3 regions of the Pseudarthrobacter sp. L1SW genome follow, and region 3 is predicted to be linked to each of the others. Evidence: riboswitches for the same ligand, from Rfam matches in the RefSeq annotation. Region 3 holds a riboswitch; each other region holds the start of a gene.

Region 1 (7,530 bases), 140 kb from region 3:
GTTCAGCCATCAGGCCCGAAAGCGTCCAAATATCCTGCTGGAGTTCCCAGACCGCCTGGTTCAGTTCAGCAATGGCAATGGTCCCCAGCCGGTACTGTGGCGCTGTCCCGGCCGTGGATTTGTCGCCGTACGGCATGGGGGCAAAGGTCCAGCCCTGCGCCACGTCCGGGTTCGCAGCGGCCTCGACGTAGAAGTCCACCGCCATCCCGCCGCCCAGCAGCTTCAGCGGTATGTACTGGTTCCTGGGCGAGACCGCCTTGATGATGGTGCCGTCCGGGCGCCACGCCATGCCTTCGCACTGGAAGCCGGGAATTTCGATCGTGAAACCCAGGTCCACCAACACTTCAACGGTGGTGTCGGGGTCGGTGCCCCATGATTCCGGGACCTCGCCCTGGAGCCGGAGCCATTTGGTCCCCCAAGGTTTCCCCCATGGGGCCCCGTGCTCCTGTGGCTGGAAGTCCTGTCGCATTGCCTCCAGCGCGGGGACAGGCTCATCGGGCGCGTCCCAGCTGCTCAGGGTAAGGGGAATGCTCCGGCTGTAGACCGCCGGGCTAATCCGCTCACGCACGAACCTTTGGAGGCGGACTTCCGTTATCCGGCGGTCGTCATGCAATGTGGGCCCTCTTTAGCGCTTGGGACTGGACGATGCTGTCCATTCGATGGATAAATCTACCCGCTGGTAGCCCGTTTACCAACCCTTTCGGAAAACGCATCCCGGACAGTGTCCTGCGCGCAAACCAAGCCTATGACGGCGGCGCCGCAGCCACCGGCCGCCGGATTCTTCCGTCACCGGCGTAGATGTTGAGGCTTGTTCCCCTGCTGAAACCGGCGAGGGTGACTCCGCTGGCCTCGGCGAGTTCGACTGCAAGGCTCGAGGGCGCACTGACCGCCGCGAGGACGGGGATTCCGGCAAGTGCGGCTTTCTGGACCAGTTCGAAGGATGCCCGGCCGGAAACCTGGAGCACGGTGCCGCGCAGCGGGAGCAGACCTTCGCGGAGGGCCCACCCCACAACCTTGTCCACCGCGTTGTGCCGCCCCACGTCCTCGCGTAGGCAGAGAAGCTGCGCGCCGCCGTCGTCCCCTATCTTGAAGAGCCCGGCGGCATGGACGCCGCCAGTGTCGTCAAAAAGGCGCTGGGACTCCCGGAGGATGTCCGGAAGCGAGGCCAGGACCTCCGCGGAGATATTCAGGGGATCCCCGGCGGGGCTGAAGTGAGAGGACTTCCGGACGGACTCTATGGAATCCGTCCCGCAGATGCCGCAGGAGCTGGAGGTGTAGACGTGCCGGCCGATGGACGGAAGCTCCACGCCAGGCCGCAGCTGGGCCTCCACGACGTTGAAGGTCTGCACTCCGTTTTCGTCTTCCCCGGCGCAAAAGCGCAGCGAAACGAGCTGCCCGGACTCCCAGATCACGCCCTCGGACACCAGGAATCCCGCCACCAGGTCGAAGTCGTCCCCTGGGGTGCGCATGGTGACCGAGAAGGACAGGCTTCCCAGCCGGATTTCCAGCGGCTCTTCCACCGCCAGGACGTCCTCCCGGTACCGGACCGGGAACTCAAGGGCATTCGGGGAGCCGTCCAGCACATACTTGTGCACCTTGCGGCGCTGGGTCACGCGTCCCATATCCCACCGTTCCTGTTCATCTCTCCATCATCGCAACCGTATTGGGGCGATGCCAGCGGGGCTGCGCCATCCGGGCATGCCTCAGCCAAGGAGTGCACTCCAGTCTACGGGGCCTGCCGGCGCCGGCTTTGCGGCCGGCAGGCCTGTCCGTCCGCCGCTGCGCGCCTTCGGCTTGGCGGCGGGGTCCGGCGGAGCGGGGATGGGCGGCCCCCAGGGAAGGGCAAAGGCGGGCACCGGTTCTCCCAGCTGCACCCCGTGGGGAGGCACAACCATGACGCCGTCGGCCGAGGCCAGTCCGCGCATCATGCCCGGGCCCGTGTGCTGGGCCGGCGAGGCCATGCCGTAAAGCAGGCGGAACGGGAGCAGGCGCGTGCGCCCGGGTTCGGGGTCGAGGGTGGTTCCGCAGGGGACCTCCTGCACGGCCGGCAGGGCCCGGTGTCCCAGCGCCGCGAGCAGCGGGGCCCCCACCGTGGACAGGGCCATCATGGCGGCCAGGGGATTTCCCGGCAGTCCCAGCACGAACCGCCCATCCGGAAGTTCGGCCAGGACGGCCGGGTGTCCGGGACGCATGGCCACTCCGTCGATGATGAGCCGCCCGCCCAGCTCGCCTACTGCGCGGCGGAGGTGGTCTGTGCCGGACTTTCCCGTCCCGCCCGTAGTGATGACGACGTCGGCCGGCAGGTCCGGCGTGCCCGGCACCTCGGGGACCACGTCCTCCAGGGCAGCAAGCCATTCAGCGTAGGAATCGCCGATCCGTTGCTGCCCGCCCGCAAGCCCGCCCAGCATGCCCACCACGGCCGGCAGCTGCGGGCCGAAAGTGTCACGCACCTGGCCGGGAACGGGCAGGCCGCGTTCCACCACTTCAGAACCTGTCAGCAGCAGCCGCACGAGCGGCTTCCCCTGGACCACAACCTCGTCGTAACCGGCAAGGGCGGCGAGGGCCAGGTGCGCGGGGTTCAGCACCACCCCGGCCTTGACCAGGATGTCCCCTGCCGAGGCTTCCTCCCCCGCTTTCCTGACGTGCTGGCCCGTCCGGGGTTCGCCGGGGCGTGCGGTGCCGCCGGTCACCAGGACGGGCAGTCCGTCGTCGTCCTTGTCCAGGCGGGCGCTTTCACTGCGCAGGACCGCCTTGGCGCCGGGCGGGATGAGCCCCCCCGTGGCGATGGGACTGGCCTGGTGCGGAGCCAGGGGCGCACCTGCGTCCACCAGGATCCACGGCCCGGTGCCGCTAACGGCCCAGCCGTCCATCGCCGACGACGCGTAGTGGGGCATCTCCTGCAGGGCCACAATGTCCTGGTCCAGCCGGCGCCCAAGGGCCAGCTCCAGGGGGACGGGACCGGCAGGGATCGGAGTGCCGGCGTCAAAGGCAGCCTGCCTGGCTTCTTCCCACGTGTGGTCGAGGTGCCGCGGCTGCCCGGTTTCGGAGGCGCCCGCTTCCTCTTGGGACTCCTTCGTCATTCGCCGGGAGCCCCGGCGGCTTCAGCATCGTAGTCGGCAGCCAGGGAACGGGCCACGGCCAGCGCGGACTCCATGGAAGCAGCATTGGGTGACTGGCCCAAGCCGGAGGCAAGGCCGGCAGCGTAACCGGCAATGAAGGTAGTCAGCGGCGCCGCCGGACGTACCACCGCGTGGGCGGCCACACCAGCGAGGGCAAGGATGGCATTAACGTCCACCTGGACGTCCTCCAGTTCATAGGCCTGGAGCAGGGACCTGCACCACTCCTCCAGCGTTTCATCCTGGCTTTTCACGAACGTGCCTCCCTATTTAACTGCGGCTGCGCCGGCCCTTGGCCCTTGTCCTGGTTTCCGGCGACAATCCCTAGTGCGGCGGCATCATCCCAGGTATCCACGTCTGCCGTGGAACCTGCAGGGACGGTGACAGGCTGCACTTCCAGACTAGCAAGGAGGGAGCGCACCGAGCCGTTAATAAGGGCACCCCGGGACGAGAGCTCCGCTGCCGACCTTTTTAACGCTGCCGTGCGGTAAAAACCAGCAAGGGGCTGGAGCCGCCCGTCTTCCGAGCGGGCCACGGCGCCGTCTGCCTCCCCCAGCGCCACTGCAGCCGCCAGCGCCCCTATGGCGTCCCGGACCAGCGGCATGTCGCAGGCCAGCACCAGGGTGAACTCGGCCGCGCGCCCTTCCTGGGCGAGGGCCTCAAGCCCTGCGGAGATGGCCGCTGCCGGGCCTGCAAACTCGGGCTGTTCCCGGCAGAACAGCACCCCCGGAACAGTATGTCCGGGCCCCGGGCCCACCACCACCGTTCGCGAAGCACCTGCTGCAGCCGCCAGCGCGCGCTGGAGGAGCGTGTCCCGGCGGAAGACCAAATCCTGCTTCGGCACACCGTCGAGCCGGGAAGACCGGCCGCCGGCCAGGATCACCGCATCGAAGTCCAGCCGGTTCTGTTCCATTCCCCCAGCCTAGCCATCGTTGGCGCTGTCGGCGCGCCGGGGGCTGCGGTCAGGCTGCGCGCTCCGGCAGCAGGAACGGGTCCCAGGCGGGGGTGGGCTTCTCGAGTTCCTTGATCTGCCAGATGGTTCCGTGCGGTGGCTCCGGGACGAAACGCAGCTTCCAGCCCATTTCAGCCGGCGTATGGTCGCCCTTGACGTTGTTGCAGCGCAGGCAGGCCGCCACCAGGTTCTCCCAGGAGTCCTCGCCGCCCCGGGACTTGGGCTGGACGTGGTCGATGGTGTGGGCCGCCTTTCCGCAGTAGGCGCATCTGTGCCCGTCGCGTCTGAGCACTCCGCGGCGGCTGACTGCCGTGGCCTGGTTGTACCTCGGACGGATGTAGCGGTTCAGGAGGATCACGGACGGGCGGCCCAGGATTTCCTGCGGTCCCACCACGGGATCATCGCCTTCGGCAACCACACTGGCCTTGCCCGTGAGCACAAGCACCAGCGCCCGGCGGAAAGTGATCACCGCCAGGGGCTCATACCCAGCATTCAGAACGAGAGTGCGCATGCACGTACCTCTTCACGGCCGCACCCGTCCAGGGGCACGAGGGCCGGCTGCCCTCGGCATGTCCGGGCTATGGATCGACACCACAAGAGTAAACACAGAAGCGCGCTATCGGCTAATTCCTGTTCCGGAACTGTCGTGTCGGCCCAGCCGAGGGCCCCTGCAGAACGGCCGGAGCAGCGGCCCTAAGCAGCGGGCCCTTAAAGGGGAAAGGACCCCTGCCGTGGGGCAGGGGTCCTTTTGCGTCCCGGGTGGACAGCCGAATACCGGAATCAGTTCACGCGGATGAAGACGGGGCCGGAGCCGACGTTGGCGCTGAAGACCACCGTCTGGTTTCCGTTGTAGCCGCCGTGGACGGCCTGGCCGTTGCCCGCGTAGACAGCGATGTGCGCCATGCCGGCGCCTCCGTCTGCGTAGTAGATCAGGTCGCCCGGCTGGGCCTCTGCTGCACTGACCGTGCGGCCCAGGGAGAGGTAGCCTGCAGGCCAGTCGTGGAAGTTGATCCCCACTGCTGCCAGGGAGTTCGTGACCAGCATGGTGCAGTCCTGCATAACACCCAGCTGGGCGTAGGCAGCGGACAGGATGGCTGCGCCCTTGCCGCTGGCGGAAGCGGTAGGAGCGGCTGCGGGGGCCGAAGCCGTGGAAACCTTGGCGGTGACCTTGGGAGCAGCAGCAGGCTGGGCGGCGGGAGCCGGCTCGGCCTCCTGGACCTCAACAGGGGCAGGCTCTTCGATGACCGGGGCCGGCGTGGTGGTGACGGCGGGCTTCTCGAAGGTGATGGCGATGGTGGAAGCAGCAGAGATGGGTGCCTCGACGGCGGATTCAACTTCCAGGGTGGAAGGAGCGGAATCGCGCTGGACGTTGGAGTCGGCAGCGTTTGCCGCAATGCCGCTGGTCAGCACCAGGCCGGAAGCAGCGGCGATGACCGCCGCCTGGCGGCCTACGCCACCGGCGTTCTCGCCGACAGCCTTGGCGATGATGGCGATTGAGTTGGTTTTGGTGACCTCGGCGCGATGCCGTGCGGTAGCACGAGTAGTCATCAGTTCTCTCTTTCGTTTTCCTCAGGGCCGTTGTGGGCACCAAGGGATGTGGACGCGCCGGCATCTTGGGGGTACGCCGGCACGCCCCGAACGGGGATGTGGTGTTAGCGGGAAGTGTGGAGCAAAGAAATAGTTCCTGGACCCGAGGGTCCAAGAACTATTTGCTGACGGTGAAGAACGAGGAGCTGCCGGTCGCAGCTACGGCGTGGAGCAGCGTGCCCTGGGAGGGGTTGAGTGCGCTGATCATCATGCCGTTGCCGACGTAGATGCCTACGTGCGCTCCGCCGTTCTGCATGACCAGGTCGCCGGCCTGCGGGGTGGAGGTGGGCGTCATGGCGGTCCAGGCGTTGACCCGGGGGATGCTGATGCCGGCCTGGGCGTAAACCCACTGGGTGAAGCCCGAGCAGTCCCACCCGGTGACAGGGCTGGTGCCGCCCCAGACGTACGGGCTGCCGATGCCGGTGTAGGCGATGCCAGCGATGCCCGAGGTGGAAGCGGAAGAGACAGTCTTGGCCAGCTTGTCCGCTGCGGATTCCGTAGTGCCCGCGGTGGAGGCCGCGCCGGTTTCCGTGGCGGTGGACTGCGCCCGCACCGGCGCCGGCTTCGGCGCGGCCGTGGTCTTGACGACCGGGCGTTCGAAGGAAACGGTAGCCGTGGGTGCTGCGGTGACTGCCAGGGCAGCCTGTGCGGAACCGGACTCCGTGGAAGCGGAAACACCAGCGGTGGTGTCCGCTGCGTTGGCGGGCAGGCCCATGCTGAGGATAAGACCGGAAGCTGCGGCGATAACGGCAGCCTGGCGACCTACTGTCCCGGCATTGGCACTAACAGCCTTGGACATGCCGTCCAAGGGGTTGGTACGAACCGTTTGCGCACGGTGGCGCGCAGAATTATTGCGTGAAGACACGAAGGTAGCCTCTCCCAATGCCTGCGAGGTGAGCTGTCGGATTCGGATGGGAGTCACCCGGCCGCGCTGCTTCCAAGGAAACTTTGCGACTTAACCCCAAGGTCTTAGCCAAAGCCAAGACCAAAATTGGTTCCCCCGCCCCTGCCAGACGATGAAATGCGAACGGACCTTGAGCGGTGGCAGAGTTAGGCAATCCGCACAAGAGCGTCAACTTCGGAAAAGTTGACGCGAGTTAGACGGTACAGCAGTTTTGAGTGAATGTCACATTCAGGTCACGGCATGTCACGACGATCTGATAGTTCACCGTCATTTGACTAGAGCCAGCCGGTGGGATCGACTACTTCACCGTTGACCTGCACCTCGAAGTGGAGGTGGCAGCCAGTGGAGGCGCCCGTGGTCCCGCTGAGGGCAACAACGTCCCCGCGGGAGACCGTCTGCCCTTCCTTCACGCTGAAGGAGGAGAGGTGGTTGTACGTGGTTTCCAGTCCGTTGCCATGATCCACCACAACGCGGTTTCCGCCGCCGAACTGGTGCCAGCCCACGAAGGTCACCGTGCCGGTGGCGGCAGCGAGGACGGACGTGCCGCACTGGGCCACGTAGTCCTGGCCGCGGTGGAAGTCGCCTGAGCCGCCAGTAATGGGGCTGACGCGGTAGCCGAAGGGGGATGCCGTGGTCAGTGTGGCCAGCGGCGCGCCGAGGCTTCCGGCCGAGGCGGCCCGTGACACAGAGCCGGCGGACTGGGCACTGAGCAGCTGCTTGAGCTTGCCGTCCGGATCCGCCTGGGTGACGACGGCCGAGCGGCTGAAATCGATCTGGGCGCCGGCCTCCGCTGAGATCTGGGGCTGCGGAGTGACGGCTGAAGCTGCGACCGGCGTGACACCGGGAGCGTTGTTTGCCATCACGGGACTGGTGGCCGGCACTGTCACGGTCAATACCAGGCCTGTGGCGGCGAGTGCGATTCCGGCCTTTTGGCCGATCCCGCTGGCTGCCGCGAACTCGGTGACCTGGCG
Region 2 (7,530 bases), 1.5 Mb from region 3:
AACCGGCCAGGCAAAGGGACGTGAGGCACGCTGTGAAGTGCTGTACCCGGAAGCGGACGTCCTGGTCTTTGGCCACAGCCACATCCCCTGGGACACCACCACCCCTCGCGGCCTGCGGCTGCTGAACCCGGGCTCCCCCACCGACCGCCGCCGCCAGCCGGCGTGCACCTACATGACGGCCGTGGTGGATGCCGGCCGGCTGGCCGAGGTCCGGCTGGTGGAGGTTCCCCGCGGTTGAGGCGCATCGCAAGAGGGTCCGCGGGGAGCGGGTTGGCAGGGCACGCGCTATTGCCTAGGCTGGAACGGTAAGCATGCTTAGCTTTTCCTTCCGACCGAGCAACAGGAGGACCGCCATGACAGACCAGTACACCTTCCGCAATCCAGTGACCGCCTATGGGAAGATTTCGCCGCCCGAGCAGCACCAGCCCGAGCCGGGGCTGGATGCGGAGCTCACGCCCAAGGCCGATCTCGGCGAGGACACCTACCGCGGCACCGGCCGGCTGGAAGGGCGGAAGGCGATCATAACCGGCGCGGACTCCGGGATTGGCGCCGCAACCGCCATAGCTTTCGCCCGGGAGGGCGCCGACGTAGTGCTCTCCTACCTGCCCGAAGAGGAGGAGGATGCTGCCCGCATCGCCGGGATCATCGAGGCGGCCGGGCGCAAGGCCGTCAAGGTTCCCGGCGACCTGAAGGACCCCATCGTTTGCCGCGAGGTGGTGGACACCGCCGTGGCAGTCCTGGGCGGAGTGGACATACTGGTCAACAACGCAGGGAAGCAGGTGGCGCAGGAGGAGCTGACCGACATCAGCGACGAGCAGTTCGACCACACGCAGAAGACCAACGTGTACGCGATGTTCTGGCTGACGAAAGCCGCCCTCCCGCATATGCCAGCGGGATCCACCATCATCAACACCACCTCCATCCAGGCGTACAACCCATCCCCCACACTGCTGGACTACGCCACTACCAAAGCCAGCATCAACAACTTCACCAAGGGGCTGGCGCAGCAACTGGCCCCCAAGGGCATCCGCGTCAACGCCGTGGCCCCGGGGCCCATCTGGACCCCGCTGCAGGTGAGCAGCGGCCAGCCAAAGGAGGAACTGCCGGAATTCGGGCAGTCCACCCCGCTGGGCCGGGCAGGCCAGCCCGCCGAGCTCGCGCCGGCCTACGTCTTCCTCGCGTCACCGGAGTCCAGCTATGTGGTGGGCGAAACCCTGAACGTCAATGGCGGCAGCCCCACACCGTAGCGGTCAGTCCTGGTCCTGCTCCGCAAGCAGGGCGTCGGTGGCTTCGTCCGGCTGGCCGTCAAAGAACTGGGCAAGGACGGTCTTGAACACCGTTTCGCCGGGCGCCGCGCGGAGGAACAGGGTCATGGACGAGTGCAGCTTCCTGGCGTCGATGCCGCCCAGGATGTCCTCGGCGGTGCGCCCGGCGTGGTTGGTGAGCGCCAGGGCGCACTCCAGGAGCCGCGGGCCCAGGACCTCGTGTTCCAGGTACGCCCGGGCTTCGGCAAGCGATGTGATGGCATACTTCCGGGAGGTGGGGCTTTGCCCAAGGCCGGCGAGCTGCGGGAAGATGAACCACATCCAGTGGCCAGTCTTGTTGCCCACCTGCAACTCAGCCAATGCCTGCCCGAAGGTCCCGCCCTCCCCTGCGCCGCTGTCCTGGGCTGACACGAAGCGTTCCAGGTCATAGGGATCATTCATAGCTGTCTCCTTTGTGCGGGGTTTCAGGGCTGGATTGCTGCTCAATGAAGGCCGCAGCCCGGCGCAGCCGCTGGTCCGGATCCCGGCTCCACCTCGCAAGGACCACCCCTGCCCGCTGCCGGTCGCGTCCTGTCAGTCCAGCCAGTAGCGGCAACACTACGTCGGACAGCAGGGGATCCACCAACTCGGCGCTTCCGGCGGACCGGAGGAAGCCCTCGACCCGGGTCAGGTCGGAGTGCAGCAGGAGGCCGGCCCTCGACTGCAGGAGCACCACGGCCGCCAGCCGGCGCTCGAAAACCGGCCTGCCGCCGGGCTGGGGCCGGCCCCACAGCGCGGACGCCAGCAGGACCACGGCATCGTGGTCCAATTCCTTGAACTTCCGCAAGGCGTCCCGGATTGTTCCGCGCACAGCCCCCACGGAGGATCCGTAGGAGGCCAGCACCCCGCCCAGCCGGGCCTCGACGTCGTCCGCGCGGTACCAGGCGCCCTCATTTTGCAGGGTGCGGTCGATGAACCCCGCGGCGGCCGTGACCGAGTCCGGCGCGCCGCTCATCGCCCTCGTCCCGTGGCCGCGTGCTGGATGCAGAACGGTGTCCAGGGCCTGGCCTCCAGCCGTCCCTCGGCAATCGTTTCCCCGCAGACCGCGCAGATGCCGTACGTGCCGGCAGCTATCCGGTCCAGGGCGGCCTCCACCTGGTCAAGGCCGGCGGAGCTTTGCTTCAGCAGCGCAGCAGCCTGGGACAGCTCGAACGCAATGGTTGACCCCTCTGGATCGTGCTCGTCGTCAACGTTCGAATCCTGGCGCGCAGAGTTGGCCGAGGCAATGTCGGCGCGGAGCGCCGGGAGCAGAGCCACCTTCCGCTTCCGTTCCTCCTCGAGGAGGACGCGGAACCTTTCGAAATCAGGCATGGGAAAAGCCTAGCGCGGTGTCAGTACCAGTTCTTGGCTACGGAGTGGTTCCACGCCGAGCACGGGGAGCCGTACCGCTCGCGGATGTAACCCAGGCCCCACTCGATCTGCGTACGGTAGCTGGTCAGCCAGTCACTGCCGGCGCTGGAGTATTTGCCCGGCGGCAGCGCCTGTGGAATGCCGTAGGCCCCGGAGTACGGGTTGGTGGCCGTGGTCAGCCAGTTCGATTCCTTGGTCCACAGCTGGGCAAGGCAGAGGAACTGGTCCGATCCCCAGCCGTAGGCCCCCAGCCTGCCCGAGGCGTAGCTCTTGGCGCCGGCAGGATCGTTGACCGCACCTGCAGGAGCAGAGGGAACGACGACGGCGGGCGGGCTGGGCGGTGCGGCGGGCGGCGGAGCGGGGGCAGGCGGGGCAGGATTCGCCGGCGCAGGGTTACCGGCTGGAGGGTTTGGGGGTGCCGGCTGGGCAGGAGCCGGACGCGCCGGAGCGGGAGCGGCGGAAGGTTGCACCTTTGCCGCCGCGGCGGCTGCGGCCGCCCGTCGTCGCACGTCTTCCTCGGCCGCCGCCCGCTTCGCGTCCTGCGCCGCCTGGTATGTGGCCAGCGCAGCCTGGCCGCGCCGGAATTCGGCCTCAACGGCCGCCGTCGTGCCCTTCAGGGACGCCAATTGCCCGGTCAGTTCCTCGCTGCGCTGCTGCTCCTCGGCAAGCTGGCGGGCCATGGCTTCCTGGGCCGAGCGGGCCGCCGCAAGCTTCTCCGCCGCCTCGCCGGCCAGCCGTTCACGCTCGGCCCGGGCGGCCTTCTCCTGGTCGGCCAAAGAAGCGGTGATCCTCCCCGCGGCGGCGGCCTTGTCCACAAGCCCCGCCGTTTTGCCGCCCACCAGCTGGACCAGATTGAGCCCGTGGACGTTGTTGTTCTCGATCGCGTCCAGCGCCACGAAGAACCCCATGTTCGTGCCGCCGGTCTTGTAGGACTGGACGGCCAAGGCTCCGATGTCCCTATTGTGGCGGACGAATTCGGCGTTGGCCTGCCCCGCCTGTTCCGCCAGGGCCCCTACCCTTGCGGTGGACGCTGCCAGGACGGCGTCAGCCGCTGCGGACTCGGCGGCGGACACTACGGCTGCGGTGCCCAACGCCTCCGACTGCGCCTGCAGCCCGTCCAAAAGGCCGGTGATCCTACCGATCTCCGCTGCCGTACCGGCCTCGGTCAGCTTGGCCCGCTGCACGTCCTCCCACGAGGGGTAATCACCAGGCGGAAGGCCTTCTGCCGCGCCGGCGGGAGGCAGCCAAACACTGCCGGCGAGGGCGGCAGCCAACAGTACCCCCGGCAGGACGTGCCGGGCATGTGTAACGAAACGCGACATAGTTCCGAAGCTTACCGGCCTCAACCTTCACTTTAAGGATGAGCGGCCTGCATCGTTATACAGCGGAGACACTCCCCCATTACATCCGAGCTGAGCGCCCGGGCCGGCCACGAAGGGAACCTCCAAAGGCGGTCCACGGCAAGGTCATCCGCCCCACGGTTTATGACTCTGTGACGATTCCATCTTCCTTCGCGTACCGCCCGCATCTTCCGAGGTCAGCGCAGGAGCAAGGAAGAGTCGATTCGATGGCGTAAACCGAGAGGACAGCCTCGCATGTTACCCAAATGTGACAATCGGAGCCGGGCCGGGTTATGGTCTTCAGGTGTCCCTCCCACGCGGGACATTCCCCTCAGCTTGCCGAGCCCTGCCGCTGACCCGGGAACCAATCGCTTTCCAGCTGGCAGGGACGGGGGAACCAAGTTTCCACGGCCTCTTTGAGGCCTTGGGGTTAAGTCGCTAGCGCCTCCGTTCCTTTTCGGAGTTGCTCCCGGCCGGGTATCTCCAACCCGAACCCGACAGCTCACCCCGCAGGCATGGGAGAGGCGATCTACTGTGTCAAAAAATTCCACCACCGCCCGTCACCGCGCGACTCCGGCCCGCTCCATCATCCTCGAAGGACTGGCCGTTTCGGCCAAGTCCCAAGCCAGGACCCTGGGCCGCCCGGCACTCGCCGTGGCAGCCGCATCCGGCATTGCCTTCGGCGTCGGCGCCCCGGCGCACGCCGGTGTGACCGGTCCGGACACCACCGAGACCACTAACGTCCAGGCCTCGGCCGCGCCGGCAGCAGCAGTTGCTGCCCCCGCCGCCGCAGCCGGTACCGTCCACACGGTTGTATCCGGGGACACACTCGGCGCCATCTCGGCCGCCTACGGCGTCACCCTCAACGATGTCCTGGCCGCCAACGGACTGGCCATTTCTGCGGTCATCTACCCCGGCGACCAGATCCAGATCCCGGCTGCAGGCTACGCCCCGGCGGCTCCGGCCGCCGCACCGGCACCGGCTCCGGTCCAGACCGCTGCTGCCACCGCACCGGCCAACACGGGGATGAACCTGTCCTACGCGTCCGCCAGCACCGGCACGGGCACCGGCGCAGCTATCCTGGCCAACGCCTACAGCCAGGTGGGCCAGATCCAGGACTGCACCGCCATGGTTGAAGAGGCCCTGCGTTCTGTTGGCAAGTCCGTAGGCGACCTGGCCCCCGGCCAGTTCTACCAGTACGGCTCCACCGTGGGCTCCCCCGCCCCCGGTGACCTGGTGATCACCGCCGGCCATGTGGGCGTCTACGCCGGTGACGGCCAGGTTGTCAGCGGCGGCGTAAACGGCAACCAGACCGCTGTGCACTCCATCAGCTGGCTGAGCGGCGCATCCTTTGTCCGCGTAGCGTAACCAGCGGCAGCGGCACGTCCTGCTAGTAGCGGCATGTCCTGCTAGTAGCGGCAGGCCCGCCGTGCACACAGGGGCGGCAGCCGGGTTTACCGGCTGCCGCCCCTGTCCATTTCCGGTGAGGCCTCCTGGGCGTCCTGTTGCCCCGCAGCCGCTAGGTGCCGCAGAAGGTCAGGTATTTGCCGAAGTCCTCGGGCGGTCCCTCCGTGTAGCGTTCCAGCCCCTCGCGCTCCCGGAACGGGGACCTGACAGCCTCAAGCATCCGGTTGAACGGGCCAAGATCCCCCTCGGTGGCGGCGGCCAGCGCTTCCTCCACCAGGTGGTTCCTGGGGATGTAGGCGGGGTTCACGCTGTCCATGAGTTCGGCGTCGGGCTTCAACGCGGTCCAGCGTTCAGCCCAGGCGTCGAAAGCCGCGAGGTCCAGCACCATACCGCGGACAGTCCTGGAATTGCCCCGGGCCGCTTGGCCAAGGTTCCGGAAGAACCGCGTGTAATCAACCGGCCCATCTTTCAGCAGGCCGATCACGCCGTCCACCAGGTCCGACGCCGCGTCCCCTTCGGGCGTCCCGGCCAAGCCTGCCGGCAATCCAATCTTTGCCTTCATGCCGTTGAACCAGGCATCGCTGTACTGGCCGCGGAATTTGCCCAGGGCCTCCACGGCGGGGCCGACAGCCTGTTCCTGGTCTTCGTTGAAGAGCGGCAGCATGGCCTCCGCGAGCCGGGCCAGGTTCCACTCAGCAACCACGGGCTGGTTCGCGTAGGCATAGCGGCCGCCCACATCGATGGAACTGTACACGGCGGCGGGATCAAATGCGTCCATAAAAGCGCAGGGCCCGTAGTCGATGGTTTCCCCGGAGATGGTCATGTTGTCCGTGTTCATGACCCCGTGGACAAAGCCCACCAGCATCCACTTGGCCACCAGGTCTGCCTGGGCAGCCACCACTGCCTCGAACAGTGCAAGATAGGGGTGTTCGGAGCGGGCTGCCCCAGGGTGGTGCCTGCTGATGGCATGGTCCGCCAAGCGGCGCAGCAGGTCCATGTTCTCGGTGGCCCGGGCGTATTGGAAGCTGCCTACCCGGAGGTGGCTGCTGGCCACCCGGGCCAGGACTGCACCGGGCAGCATCGTGTCCCGCCGCACCGGCCGTCCCGTGGCCACGACAGCGAGGGCGCGCGTGGTGGGAATGGCCAGGGCATGCATGGCCTCACTGACCAGGTACTCCCGCAGCATGGGCCCGATGACGGCACGGCCGTCACCCGCACGGGCAAAAGGTGTGCGGCCGGAACCCTTCAGGTGCACATCCCGCAGGCGCCCGCCGTCGCCAACAAGTTCGCCCAGCAGCAGCGCCCGGCCGTCGCCGAGCAGTGGCGAGTAGCCGCCGAACTGGTGCCCTGCGTATGCCTGCGCAACGGGGGTGGCGCCCGGCGGAACGTAGTTGCCCAGCAGGAGGCGCACACCTTCCGGCGTCCGCAGATAGTCGGGCGCCAGCCCCAGCTCCTCGGCCAGGGAGTCATTGAGGACCAGCAGCTCGGGATCCGGCGCTTCCTCCGCCTGCCACGGAACGGCCAGCTCGGTTAGTTCGCGGGCAAAACGGCCTTCGAAGGCGACAGTTGATTCTGCTGCAGCAGTCATGGGTTAACCCTATCTCCGCCGTCTGTCCGGCGGTGGACGGCAGAACCGGCGACGACGGACGCCGGCAGGCCAGGCACACGGGTGAGGGTGGGTTCCTTGCCGTGGGCGGTGACACCGGGCAGTTCGTCGGAAGCGGCGTTCATGGGTGACCTCCAGGGGTTGTTGAATGGCGTGGCCCTGGTGCAGCGGAGGGTTCCGGTGCAGTGGACCGTTCACGCGCGGTGGACTGTTCAGGCGCAGTGGAGCGGGTCCCGGGCCAGGTGCGCCGCCGGGGAAAGGGCACGCGCTGCAGGTCCTGCGCGGCGATGACGGTGGTGTCCCCCGCGCGGGCCCTGGCCTGGGCCGCCAGCGGTCCGGCGTCGTCGCCGTACCGCGCGGAAAAATGCGTCAGCACGAGGGTCCCAGCGCCCGCCCCCGCAGCAAGTTCCCCTGCCTGCCCGGCGGTGAGGTGGCGGTACTGGCGCGCCAGCCCGGCGTCGTCATCGCTGAAGGTGGCCTCCGCAACAAGGAGGTCGGCGCCGTCGGCCAGCTCTTCGGCGCC
Region 3 (7,530 bases):
CACCCTGGGCAAGCGCCTGGTGGGCAGGGCGCGGCCGGACCATTCGGAGGCTGTGCCGCCCTATGAAACCACACCGTCCTTCCCCAGCGGACACACCCTGAACACAACGGTGGTGATCGGGGTCCTGGTCTACCTGATGTGCCTTCAGTTCCGGATCCTCTGGGCCAGGATCGCCGCGATCACGGCCGGCGCCATCTTTATCATCGCCATGGGCCTGAGCAGGGTTTTCCTGGGACACCACTGGCTGACCGATGTAATGGCCGGCTGGTTCCTTGGCCTCGCCTGGGTGTGCATGGTGATCCTGGCCCACCGGTTGTTCCACCTGATACGGCGCCGCGAGCACGCAGGCCCTGCGCCCACGTTTGAACGCCCCGTGGTGCGGGATGTAGTGGCCGACGCGGTGCACCATGACGGGCGGCACACCGACCGGGGCGAGGGTAATGCCGGGTGATAGTTTTGACCCATGCGCACTCTCGTTGTTGACCACCCGCTGGTCGCCCATAAGCTCACCGTCCTCCGGGACAAAAACACCCCGTCCCCGGTTTTCCGGCAGCTGACGGAGGAGCTGGTGACCCTCCTCGCCTACGAGGCCACCCGAGAGGTCCGCACCGAGCCCGTCACCATCGAAACCCCCGTCAGCACCACCGTGGGCACGGCGTTCACCAAACCCACTCCACTGGTGGTCCCCATCCTTCGTGCGGGACTGGGCATGCTGGAGGGCATGACCAAGCTGGTCCCAACCGCTGAAGTGGGCTTCCTGGGCATGGCCCGTGACGAGGAAACCCTGGACATCATCACCTACGCCGAGCGCCTCCCCGAGGATCTCACCGACCGGCAGATCTTCGTGCTGGATCCCATGCTTGCCACCGGCGGAACACTGCGCGAAGCCATCAAGTTCCTGTTCAAGCGCGGCGCCTCCGATGTCACGTGCATCTGCCTGCTCGCCGCGCCGGAAGGCCTGGCCAAGCTGGAGGAAGAACTCTCCGGCGCAAACGTCACTATTGTCCTGGCGTCCATCGACGAGAAGCTCAACGAAAAGTCCTACATCGTCCCCGGCCTCGGCGACGCCGGCGACCGGCTGTACGGCATCGCAGGCTAGGACTCAAGCCTTTCCCGCTTCCCAACACAAGGCTTAGCCTGTGCGCATGGACTGGAAACTGGAACTCGTTTTTGTGCCCGTGTCCGATGTGGACCGCGCCAAAGACTTCTACGTCAACAAAGTGGGCTTCAACGCAGATTTCGACGAGCGGCCCAGCGACTCCATCAGGTTCGTGCAGCTGACCCCGCCAGGGTCTGCCTGCTCCATCTGCATTGGGGAAGGGCTCACGGATGCGCCTCCCGGCACAGGCTCAAACCTGCAGCTCGTGGTCAATGACATCCAGGCCGCCCATGCGCAGCTGAAGGCCAACGGGGTGGAGGTCAGCGATGTGGACGTGCAGGACTGGGGCCATTTTGTGTACTTCGCCGACCCTGACGGGAACCGGTGGGCGGTCCAGTACATCCCGGGCCGGGACGTACTGGACCGCGAGGGGCAAGCTGCCTCGGTTTAGTACCAGTTATTGGCGTAGTGGAAGTTCAGTGCTCCACACGGGGACTGGTAGCGCTCCTGGATGTAGTCCAGGCCCCAGTTGATCTGCGTGCGGTAGTTGGTGAGGTAGTCGGCGCCGGCGCTGGCCATCTTCTCAGCCGGCAGGGACTGGACGATGCCGTAGGCGCCGCTGCTCGGGTTGGTGGCCGTGGTGGTCCAGTCCGATTCCTTGGTCCACAGGGTCTGCAGGCACTGCATCTGGTCTGGTGCCCAGCCATAGGAAGCCAGCTGACCGGCAGCGTACGCTTGGGCGCCTGCGGGATCGTTAACCGCGACGACGGGTGCGGGCTCGGGTGCCGGTTCGGGCGCCGGGGCAGGTGCCGGCTCGGGCGCAGGAGCTGGCGCGGGTTCCGCGGCCGGGGCTGGAGCCGGTTCGGCGGCCTGCGGGACAACGTTGATCGGCTCTGCCGGGGCGGCAGGCGCGGGGTTGGCACGGATTTCGCTCTGCTCCATGCTCAGCTTCGACTGGGCCTCCGAGGCCTGCGCTTCAGTGGCGGCCACGCGGGCGCTGGTGTCAGTGGCCTGGCCCGCGGCGCCGACTCCAACGAGGAGGGCGCAGGACGCTGCCAGGATCGCGGCGCGCTGGCCGAAGGACGGGATTTTGCCTGCTGCGCGCGGAGCGCTGGCGTCGGAGCCTGAAAGCGGGCGTGGTTTTACAAGGAACTTTGACATGATGGATCGCCTCTCACACCTGCGGAGTTAGCTGTCGGGTTCGGATGAGGGCATCCGGCCGCACGGATAAAACACGTGCAGGCTTAACCCCAAGGGCATTGAGTGCCCGGGACGGTGGGTCCCCCGCCTCTGCCGTTGCTCAAGAGGAATCCGGGAAGTGGCAGAGCTTGGCGTCAACCCGGGATATGCGGTCCGATCGCGGAACGCACCCTATCGACGGTACAGGAGTGCAGGACAAAAGTCACATTTTGGTAACGGGGATCACGACGAGGGCGCGTCGCCTTGCGCCATTCCGCGGAACAAGGGCAGCTGCAAGGTGAACTGCGTGTGGCCCGGTTGCGACGTTACCGTTACCCGTCCGCCGTGGGCCTCGACGATGGACTCGACGATGGACAACCCCAGGCCGCTGGTTCCCTCAGCGGCGAGGGCAACGTTGGCGGTGCCCGCGCGGGCCGCGTCTACGCGGGCAAACCGCGCGAAGACGTGGTCCACGAACTCAGGCGGAATGCCGCCGCCGTCGTCCGTTACCGTCACCACCGCGGCGCCCTCCGGCGTTTTCCCCACGCCCGTGACCACCGTGGTGCCGGGAGGGGTGTGCTTGCGGGCGTTGGAGAGCAGGTTCATCAACACCTGCCGCAGCTGGGATGGATCCCCCTTGACCACCACCGGCTCGTCGGGAAGCTCCAGGCGCCAGGTGTGCCCGGGAGCCATGACTTTTTCGTCGCTGACGCCTTCCACCACCAGCTGGGTCAGGTCCACCTCGCTGAGCTTCAGCGGCTGGCCTTCATCAAGCCGCGCGAGCAGCAGGAGATCCTCCACCAAGGCGGTCATCCGTTCCGACTGGCTTTGGACCCGCGCCAGCGACTTCTCCCCGTCCGCAGTAAGGTTTTCCGTCATCCTCATCAGCTCGGTGTAGCCGCGGATTGCGGTCAGCGGCGTGCGCAGCTCATGGGAAGCGTCAGCCACGAACTGCCGCACCTTGGTTTCGCTCTTCTGCCGCGCCTGCAACGCATTGGCAACGTTGTCCAGCATGAGGTTCAGTGCGTGCCCCACGCTGCCCACCTCAGTTCCGGGATTGGAGTTCGACGGCGGTACGCGTACAGCAAGTGCTACCTCACCGGCATCCAGCGGCAACTGTGAAACGCGCGTGGCCACCTCGGAGAGCTGCTCAAGGGGCTTCATAGTGCGGCGGATCAGGACCGTGCCCGCGAGCCCGATCAGGAGCAACCCGCCCAGCGAGACAACCACGAAGGTCCAGACCAGGGACGTGAGCGTGCTCTCCTTGGCCGCCAGGGGAAGCCCGGTGACCAGGACGTCGCCGAAACTGGTTTTGACCGCGACCAGCCGGTAGTCGCCGTTTGAAAGCGTGCGGTCAACAGGCCGGGCGTCGGTGGCCAATGCCAGCAGGACCTGCTTGTCCTCCGTGGACAGCGCGGAGCGGGTGGTATCCGCTGCGAGGAAGCCAGCGCTGTTGACCTGGCCGTTGAGGATACGGGCGTTCAGCGTTCCCACGCTTTGGCCGCGGGAATCCAGGGGGTCCCTGCCATTGAAGCCGCCGGACGGAGGGCGGCCGGGATCGTTGGAGCGGGCTGCGGCCTGGCCCAGCTGCTCGTCCAGCTGGCGCGTGAGGAAAGCGTCCATGGAGGCATAGCTCACCACGCCCACTGCACCGCAGATGGCGACCAGCAGCGCCATGGCCAGGAGGATGAGCCGGGTCCGCAGATGCCAGGTGTTGGGCCTGAGCCAGCTCCGGCGCTGCGGCTCCGCCGTCTGCACGGAGGTCATGGCGCGCCTACTCCGCCGGTTTGATGACGTACCCGGCGCCCCGCACGGTGTGGATCATGGGCGGGTGCACGGCATCCAATTTCTTGCGCAGGTAGGAAATGTAGAGCTCCACGATGTTTGCCTGTCCGCCGAAGTCGTAATTCCACACCCGGTCCAGGATCTGGGCCTTGCTGATGACGCGCTTGGGGTTTTCCATGAGGTAGCGCAGCAGCTCGAACTGGGTGGCCGTCAACTGGAGCTCCTCGCCCGCGCGGGTCACCTCCCGGGTGTCGACGTTGAGCACAAGGTCTCCCACCACCAGTTCGGCAGTGTCCATGGCGGCAACGCCGGACCGCTGGACCAGCCGGTGCAGCCGCAGCAGGACTTCCTCCATGCTGAACGGCTTGGTGACATAGTCGTCCCCGCCGGCAGCCAGGCCCACGATCCTGTCCTGGACGGCATCCTTGGCAGTCAGGAAGAGCGCGGGGACCTCGGGCGCGAAGGCGCGGATCCGGCCCAGGACCTCGACGCCGTCGAACCCCGGAATCATGACGTCCAGGACCAGGACGTCGGGGCGGAAGTCCTTGGCCAGCTTCACCGCTGCGGGACCATCGGCGGCAACCGCCACTGACCAGCCCGCCATGCGCAGGCCCATGCTCATGAGTTCAGAGAGGCTGGGTTCGTCATCCACCACCAGCGCCCTGATGGGGGAACCGCCCGGATGGGTGAGCTTGGGGAGGTTGTTTGTCATGGAGTGCGAAGTGGCCATGGAACAACTCTCCGATCATTGGTTTAAGCCCGGCTATGGCGTTCCTGTGCCCAAGCTGTGAATCCCAGCCTAGCGAGCTGAACGTCCGCAGCGGCCGGTACCGCGGTGCTGCTGCCTTGTTTCGGCTGCCACCTTGCTGCCGCCTTGCTGCCGCTGCCGAATTGCCCGCCAGGCATTTGCAGACCCCTGCCGCCGGCTTCTGCTGCCCGTCCGTGGAAATTTTCTTGTCCGGAATTGGAGGCGGCTGGACACGCCAGCGGCGCGGTGAGTGGGATTTCCCTATCAGTCCGGGTGTTGAATATGTGGACGCCTGAGCGCTGTTCCGTCGAATATCATTCTGCAGTCCGGCCATGTTGGCGGCTGGTAACGGATAACAAGCGTTATTTTTGCGGCTATGCCAGAATCGTGATCTGCGGCACATTAGCCCAATTCGTCTCATAATGCGGACGATCCGGTCCATTGTTACTTGCAAGTTGTCATTGTTACGCTGCACACTTCCAATGTGAACAAGAACTCAACAGCACCTGCAGCCGCAGAATATTGGCCCAGCACATCCGCTGCTGCCGACATGCGCTGTTGTCGAATGCACGCCTGACCTTCCCACCCTCCGAAGTTCTTAGGCATTCGCCCCCAGCCCAGCGTCGGGCGCCCCTCCCCAGTTCGCATTGCGGGGAAACCCAGCATTCGGGCCGTGATGACGGCCATTCACATTGAGGTAAGCAAACATGACAGTTGCATCCGGATACGTCCACATCTCCGTCCGTAACGCCGCCAAGGCGGGCCAGGCCTCCGGCCTCCGCCCCGGTTTCGGCCCCCGCCCTGCCCTTGCTCCCTCTGCTTCCGGAAGCAGCTTTCCTGCCCAGGGCTACGCGCCCCAGGGCTTCAACCCCAATTCCTACGGGCAGCTCCGCGCCGTCCAGCCGGCGGAGGCTGCACCGATGACGGCCCCCACCCCCGTAGTGGCCGGCCCGGCTGCCGTCCGTCCTGTCGCCAATGACAACGTTGCCCGCGGATTCGTCCTCTACATGGGCATCGACGAGGAAACCGCGGCAGCCGCCGGGACATCCATCGCCAAGCTGGCCCAGGAGATCCGTGCCTACGCCCAGTCGCTGGTGTCCGGAGCCGAAAGCTACGCAGCCGTCGCAGTGGCTCCCGCAGGCACCCCCGGTTCCGCGCTCGACGTCGTCCGTTCCACGTTCGGTGACCCCACCGTCAACACCCGCCCGCGCACTGAGGCCGCGCGTCCCGCGCAGGCCCAGGAGCCACGCCCGTCCGGTGTCCTGATCGACCTCGCCCGCCGCGAAGTCCACCTGGACGGCGAGTCGCTCAACCTGACGTTCAAGGAGTTCGAACTCCTGAACTACCTGGTGGAGAACGGCACCCGCACCGTGGGCCGCGACGAGCTCCTGGAAGGCCTGTGGCGCAACGCCGAAGAGGTCCCCAACGAGCGCACCATCGACGTCCACATCCGCCGGCTGCGCTCCAAGCTGGGCCGCCTCGCCAATACCGTACGCACGGTCCGCGGCCAGGGATACCGGTTCTACGAGCACCCCGAAGTTGTGGTCTGGGCCGCTCCGGAATACTCGATCTAACTCACTTTCGCGCGAAGGCGACCTGCTCCTGCCGGGCTGGTCGCCTTCGCTCTCGCGAGGCATCCTTCGGCGCCTGCGCTCGTGCCTCACGCAACAACGGCGCTTTCAGGACGCCTCGCTGCGCTACGGCGACCGGCATGACCCAGGCACCACCTGTTGCGCGTCCCGGCCTCTCCAGGCACTGGGCCTCCGCGGCTGGTGGGGCTCGCGTCACTGTGGGCACGCTTTTGAGCTCTGCTTTGGTGGCGAGGCCTGAGTTTCCGCCGTGTGTCTTCCCGGGCGAGGCTGAAAGCGTGCCCTGCGTGACGCTGCTTCTGGCTGGTCCCTCCCGCTAGGCTTGGGGCATGAGTGGGCACCATCTTCGACGGCTTGTGATCATGCGCCATGCCAAGGCCGACTGGCCTGGCGGGGTGGCCGATCACGAGCGCCCGCTGGAGGAGCGGGGCCACCGGGAGGCACCCCTGGCCGGCCGCTGGCTGCTCAAGCACAACATCGTCCCGGACTTCATCCTCTGCTCCAGCGCACTGCGGACCCGGCAGACCTGTACCTGGGTGTGTTCCGAACTCGGAGACAAGGCGCCCACCCCCAAGCTTGAGGACGGGCTGTACGCTGCCTCGGCACTCCGGATGCTCACGGTGATCAACCACGTTCCGGATACCGTGACCACACTGATGGTGATTTCGCACCTGCCGGGCGTCCAGGATCTGGCAATGCACCTGGCCTCGCGGGATTCGGACCACGACGCCTACATGGACGCCGCCACCAGGTACCCCACGAATGCCCTCACCGTCCTGGAAACGGAGAAATCCTGGGCGGAGCTGGACGGACAGGACGCGCGCATCACCAGGTTCAAGGTTCCCCGGGCCCACTAGCTGCCCCCAGTCCGGAGGGGACGGGCGGGGTCACCGGCGCTGTGTGGGTTTGGCTCCGGTTTTCGACGGCGGTGTCCTGGCAGGGGAGGCGGACGACGACGGCCGGTTGGCTGGCGTGGAGGGCACCCGGGCAGGTGCGCGGAGGCCCCCGGTTCCCTCGCCGCGGGTCCGCGGCGTCGCCTGCGGGGCCGGCTTGCGCTGCCCCGAGGCCGTTGCCGTTGCTGTTGCCGTGGCCGCGGGCCTGCCGGCCGCCGTCGTCCGTCCCTTGACGGA

The links. A riboswitch is a leader RNA that binds a small molecule or an ion and turns the genes downstream of it on or off. The one in region 3 is predicted to bind cyclic di-AMP.
Region 1: linked by a shared signal. The riboswitch ahead of KTR40_RS03935 (C40 family peptidase) and the one ahead of KTR40_RS03350 (hypothetical protein) in region 3 are both predicted to bind cyclic di-AMP.
Region 2: linked by a shared signal. The riboswitch ahead of KTR40_RS10125 (LysM peptidoglycan-binding domain-containing protein) and the one ahead of KTR40_RS03350 (hypothetical protein) in region 3 are both predicted to bind cyclic di-AMP.

Annotation. Positions count from the first base shown of each region.
Region 1 covers NZ_CP078079.1:830,272-837,801, reverse strand. The annotation lists gene KTR40_RS03970 (glycoside hydrolase family 38 C-terminal domain-containing protein) at 1-613, opposite strand, end outside; gene fdhD (formate dehydrogenase accessory sulfurtransferase FdhD) at 744-1,622, opposite strand; gene KTR40_RS03960 (molybdopterin molybdotransferase MoeA) at 1,704-3,080, opposite strand; gene KTR40_RS03955 (DUF6457 domain-containing protein) at 3,077-3,370, opposite strand; gene KTR40_RS03950 (molybdenum cofactor guanylyltransferase) at 3,367-4,029, opposite strand; gene KTR40_RS03945 (HNH endonuclease) at 4,079-4,579, opposite strand; gene KTR40_RS03940 (NlpC/P60 family protein) at 4,849-5,616, opposite strand; gene KTR40_RS03935 (C40 family peptidase) at 5,774-6,454, opposite strand; cyclic di-AMP (ydaO/yuaA leader) riboswitch at 6,525-6,722, opposite strand; gene KTR40_RS03930 (M23 family metallopeptidase) at 6,835-7,530, opposite strand, start outside.
Region 2 covers NZ_CP078079.1:2,205,087-2,212,616, forward strand. The annotation lists gene KTR40_RS10095 (metallophosphoesterase) at 1-238, shown strand, start outside; gene KTR40_RS10100 (glucose 1-dehydrogenase) at 354-1,247, shown strand; gene KTR40_RS10105 (DUF1810 domain-containing protein) at 1,251-1,706, opposite strand; gene KTR40_RS10110 (DNA alkylation repair protein) at 1,699-2,259, opposite strand; gene KTR40_RS10115 (TraR/DksA C4-type zinc finger protein) at 2,256-2,615, opposite strand; gene KTR40_RS10120 (lytic transglycosylase domain-containing protein) at 2,636-3,976, opposite strand; cyclic di-AMP (ydaO/yuaA leader) riboswitch at 4,332-4,525, shown strand; gene KTR40_RS10125 (LysM peptidoglycan-binding domain-containing protein) at 4,529-5,362, shown strand; gene KTR40_RS10130 (YdiU family protein) at 5,514-6,989, opposite strand; gene KTR40_RS10135 (hypothetical protein) at 6,986-7,132, opposite strand; gene KTR40_RS10140 (ribonuclease Z) at 7,129-7,530, opposite strand, start outside.
Region 3 covers NZ_CP078079.1:692,257-699,786, forward strand. The annotation lists gene KTR40_RS03335 (phosphatase PAP2 family protein) at 1-451, shown strand, start outside; gene upp (uracil phosphoribosyltransferase) at 464-1,099, shown strand; gene KTR40_RS03345 (glyoxalase superfamily protein) at 1,146-1,550, shown strand; gene KTR40_RS03350 (hypothetical protein) at 1,547-2,260, opposite strand; cyclic di-AMP (ydaO/yuaA leader) riboswitch at 2,266-2,426, opposite strand; gene KTR40_RS03355 (HAMP domain-containing sensor histidine kinase) at 2,522-4,045, opposite strand; gene KTR40_RS03360 (response regulator transcription factor) at 4,053-4,793, opposite strand; gene KTR40_RS03365 (winged helix-turn-helix domain-containing protein) at 5,519-6,385, shown strand; gene KTR40_RS03370 (histidine phosphatase family protein) at 6,730-7,257, shown strand; gene KTR40_RS03375 (hypothetical protein) at 7,288-7,530, opposite strand, start outside.